2 regions of the Arthrobacter sp. zg.Y820 genome follow, and region 1 is predicted to be linked to the other one. Evidence: predicted binding sites of a transcription regulator. Region 1 holds the regulator's gene; the other holds the start of a gene.
The links. The regulator HrcA, encoded in region 1, represses chaperone genes, less so after heat shock. The targets are predictions, from matches to a motif close to TTNGCACTCGNNNNNNNCGAGTGCNAA.

Region 1 (2,397 bases):
GAGTTGACGCTGCCCAGCAGTTTCTTCCACCCCATCGCCACGTCCGTGTGGTCCCGGTGCGGCCAGCCCAGGCCCTTGAGGATGCCCGTCTTCCAGTCTTCGTGCCGCGGGACCACCGGCCAGGCGGCCAGGCCGATGGTCTGCGGCTTGATGGCCTGCCAGACATCAACGTACGGATGCCCCACAATCAGCACGTTTCCGCGCGCCCCGGGGACCGCCATGGCTTCGGCGGCGATGCGGGACTCCTTGGAGCCGGACACCAGGTGGTCCACCAGGATGCCCAGCCGGCGGCCGGGGCCCGGGCTGAAGTCCCGAACCGCGGCATGCAGATCATCCACTCCGTGCAGGGGCTCGACGACGATGCCTTCCACGCGGAGGTCGTCGCCCCACACCTTCTCCACCAGTTCGGCGTCGTGCTTTCCTTCCACCCAGATGCGGCTGGCCCTGGCGGTGCGCGCCCGCACATTGTCCACCCGGACGGAGCCCGACGCCGTCCGCCGGGACACGGGTGCCGCCGCCTTGACCGCCGGGATCACTTCCACCGGCTCGCCGTCGAGCAGGAAGCCGAAACCCAGTTCAAACGACTTGGTTTTTCCCCGCCGGTCCTCCAGCACCATCAGACGCAGTCCGCCGGACTTCTCCACCCGGACCACGGCTCCGACCCAGCCGCTCTGCACATCCTCGAGCACCAGACCGGCCTCTGCCCCGACCTTGGGGAGGGTTTTCCGGGCCGGAGCACTGATGTCCTGCGGTCCCCACGAAAAGTTGGACACGGGTGTTTTCCTCGCTTTGGTTGGTTCGCATGCAGCTGGCAAGTGCACGCCGCAGGCGTGCGCGGCTCGGGCCACTCAATGCTAGCAACGACCCTGATCCGTATTAGACTTAGCACTTAGGCATGGTGAGTGCTAACCGTCAGCCGCTCAACGGCCAACGCCGGTTGACCGCCGGTCCACCGTCAGCAAGGGAGGGAAAACCATGAGTGAACCACGCAGACTCGAGGTGCTCCGGGCCATTGTTGAAGACTATGTGCATTCGCGCGAGCCGGTCGGCTCCAAGGCCCTGGTGGAACGCCACCAGCTCGGGGTCTCCAGCGCAACCATCCGCAACGATATGGCTGCCCTTGAAGAAGAGGGCCTGATCGTTGCGCCTCATACTTCTGCCGGGCGCATCCCCACCGACAAGGGCTACCGCTTGTTTGTGGACAGGATCTCCGATGTAAAGCCCCTGTCCGCCGCCGAACGCAAGGCCATCTCCTCCCTGCTGGAGGGCGCCGACGACCTCGACGACGTCATGGAGCGGACGGTCCGGCTGCTGTCGCAGCTGACTAACCAGGTGGCCGTGGTGCAGTATCCGCATTTGGGCAACGCCAAGGTGCGGCACATCGAGTTTGTCCTGCTCGCACCCGCCCAGGTGCTGGTTGTCCTGATTTCGACGACCGGCCGGGTGGAGCAGCGCGTCATCACCATTCCGGACCAGGTCACGGAGCCGGACCTGCTGGATTTGCGGCAGCACTTCCTCGTCTCGCTCAGCGGCACACCGCTGACCCGGATCACCGGCCACCTGGCCGAATGCCTGGCCACGGTGCCGGCCCGCAGGCGGCGCAGTGCCGCCGCCCTGGCCCGGTGCCTGGAACAACTGGCCGGAATCAACCGCGAAGACCGCTTGGTCATGGCCGGAACAGCCAACCTCGCACGGTCCACCGTAGACTTTCCCCTGACCATTGGCCCGATCCTCGAGGCGCTGGAGGAACAAGTGGTCATGCTTCGGTTGTTGTCCGAAATGGAGCAGGACGCCCGGGGCGTTTCGGTCCGGATCGGACGGGAGAACCCGCACGGTTCGCTGTCGGAGGCATCGGTCGTGGCCACCGGCTACGGCCCGGACGCCTCGGCGAAGGTGGGGGTGCTCGGACCAACCCGCATGGATTATCCCAACACCATGGCGACGGTGCGGGCCGTGGCCCGCTACCTTTCCCGGATACTGAACAACTAGAAAACGTTAGACAATACAGCAGCAGTGCGCCGGTTCCCGGCCGTCCAAGGCGGCCGGAGCCGGCGGAAGTCTTCGCAAGAGAAGGCGAAACCGCAACACGGTTACTGCAAATTACAGGAAGCGATGTGCACGAGTGAGCGATCACTACCAGGTCCTGGGTGTCGGACGCGACGCAACGGGCGAAGAAATCAAGAAGGCGTACCGGAAGCTTGCCCGCAAGCTGCACCCGGATGTTAACTCTGCTCCCGGAGCGCAGGACGAGTTCAAGGCCGTGACCCACGCCTACGAGGTGCTGGCGGATCCGCAGAAGCGCCGGATCTACGACACCACCGGCAACGAGAACGGCAACGACAACGGTTTCGGCGGCGGCGCCGGCTTCGGCGGCCAGAGCTTTGGCTTCCAGGACAT
Region 2 (2,397 bases), on a different contig from region 1:
ACAGGTTGTCGGGGTTCTTGGTGGCGATGTATTCGGCGGTGACGGACTCGCCGTGCTTGCCTTCGGACTTGATCTCCGCGACCGGAGTCACGCCGAGGACGTCGTGGATGATGCCGAAGCGGGAGCCGGCGCCGTAAGCAGTCATTTCGCCGCCGCTGGTCATGACGACCAGGCCGGTTCCTGCGTCAGCTGCAGCGGTTTTGGTCTCTTCGATCCGCTTGTCGATGGCGGCGAGCTTCTCGTCAGCGGCTTCTTCCTTGTCGAAGATCCGGCCCAGCGTACCCGTTGCTTCCTTGAAGGAAGCCATCGGATCAGCCGCATCAACGCTCAGGTCGATGGTGGGCGCAATCTTGCTCAGTTCCTCATAGGAGGCAGCAACACGGCCCGAGATGATGATCAGGTCCGGTGCGCCTTCGCTGATGGCTTCGAAATCCGGTTCCTTCATGGAGCCGATCTTCGTGTAATCATCACCGGCGAACTTGGAGAGGCTGTCGGGGAAGTTGGCTGCCGGAACGCCGTCGACATCAACGTCGAGGGCATCCATCGTGTCGAGGGCACCCAGGTCGAAGGTGTAGACGGTTTCCGGGTTCACCGGAACTTCAGTGGTTCCCTGGGCATGCTCAACGGTGACGTTGGTCGGCTCGGGAGCTTCTTCGGCGGTGGCGGCCGTCTCGGCTCCGCAGGCGCTCAGCGCGAGGAGAGAGGCCAGCGCGGTGCCCGCGACGATGCGGGACTTGAGGGTGTTTTTCACAGTAATGGGCTCCAGCTGCTTGGGTCCGGGTCCGCGCGGCGGAGAAAACCCCGCAACCGGAAACGGAAAAAATGCCAATAGGACACAGAAGTGTTTGCTAATCAATGCGCGCCCCTGAAAACTATCTGTTAGGTAAGGCTAAGGCAAGTTAAGCGCAGCACATTTCGTTATATCGCCTCCCGGCACCCGGGTAGCCGGAGCCAATATTGGCACTCGCCTTGACCGAGTGCTAACCGTTGCATAAGTTAGGAACCAGCACTCTCCCAGTGAGGGTGCTAATTCCTGAGGGAAGCGCCATCCGGCACCGCGACGACGGCCAGCGCCTACCGACGGTCCACATCCGTTAGTAACTACGCAAAGGAGAGCCCGAGTGTCGGTCTCGATTAAGCCCCTTGAGGATCGTATTGTTGTCCGCCCCCTCGAAGCCGAGCAGACCACTGCTTCCGGCCTCGTCATCCCGGACACCGCCAAGGAAAAGCCCCAGGAGGGCGAAGTTGTCGCAGTAGGCCCCGGCCGCGTTGACGACAACGGCAACCGCGTTCCCGTGGATGTTTCCGAAGGCGACGTCGTCATCTACTCCAAGTACGGCGGAACTGAAGTCAAGCACGGCGGCCAGGAATACCTGGTGCTGTCCGCCCGCGACGTACTGGCCATCGTCGTTAAGTAGTTGAAAAAGGAAGACCCCGGCCAATCTGGCCGGGGTTTTCTGATGCAGGTGCAGATGTAGCTGTCGGAAAGGACACACACATGGCAAAGCAATTGGAGTTCAACGACTCCGCCCGCCGCTCGCTGGAGGCCGGCGTCGACAAGCTGGCCAACACCGTCAAGGTGACCCTCGGCCCGCGCGGCCGCAACGTAGTGCTCGCCAAGACCTGGGGCGCTCCCACCATCACCAACGACGGCGTGACCATCGCCCGCGAGGTGGAGCTGGATGACCCCTACGAAAACCTCGGCGCCCAGCTGGCCAAGGAAGTAGCCACCAAGACCAACGATGTTGCCGGCGACGGCACCACCACGGCAACCGTCCTGGCGCAGGCACTGGTCAAGGAAGGCCTGCGCAACGTTGCTGCCGGCGCAGCTCCGGGCCAGCTCAAGCGCGGCATGGAAATCGCCGTGGAGGCAGTTGCCGCACGGCTGCTGGAAAACGCCAAGGAAGTTGAAGGCAACCAGGTTGCGCACGTCGCTGCCATCTCCGCGCAGAGCATGGAGATCGGCGAACTGCTGGCCAAGGCTTTCGACACCGTCGGCAAGGACGGCGTCATCACCATCGAGGAATCGTCCTCGACGCAGACCGAACTGGTCATCACCGAAGGCATGCAGTTCGACAAGGGCTACCTGTCCCCGTACTTCGTGACCGACGCCGAGCGCCAGGAAGCCGTCCTCGAGGACGCGCTGATCCTGATCAACTCCGGCAAGATCTCCTCCGTCGCCGAGTTCCTGCCGCTGCTGGAAAAGGCGCTGGGAACCTCCAAGCCGCTGTTCATCATCGCCGAGGACATTGAGGGCGAAGCCCTGTCCACCCTGGTGGTCAATAAGATCCGCGGAACGCTGAACGTCGTGGCCGTCAAGGCTCCCGGCTTCGGCGACCGCCGCAAGGCCATGATGCAGGACATCGCCACCCTTACGGGTGCGCAGGTTGTCTCGCC

Region 2: the regulator HrcA is predicted to act here: its motif matches at 958-984, upstream of groES (co-chaperone GroES).

Annotation. Positions count from the first base shown of each region.
Region 1 is NZ_JASKLX010000006.1:247,229-249,625, forward strand. It holds gene QNN99_RS06365 (DUF3097 domain-containing protein) at 1-773, opposite strand, end outside; gene hrcA (heat-inducible transcriptional repressor HrcA) at 976-1,989, shown strand; gene dnaJ (molecular chaperone DnaJ) at 2,123-2,397, shown strand, end outside.
Region 2 is NZ_JASKLX010000001.1:649,983-652,379, forward strand. It holds gene QNN99_RS03090 (siderophore ABC transporter substrate-binding protein) at 1-751, opposite strand, end outside; gene groES (co-chaperone GroES) at 1,122-1,418, shown strand; gene groL (chaperonin GroEL) at 1,499-2,397, shown strand, end outside.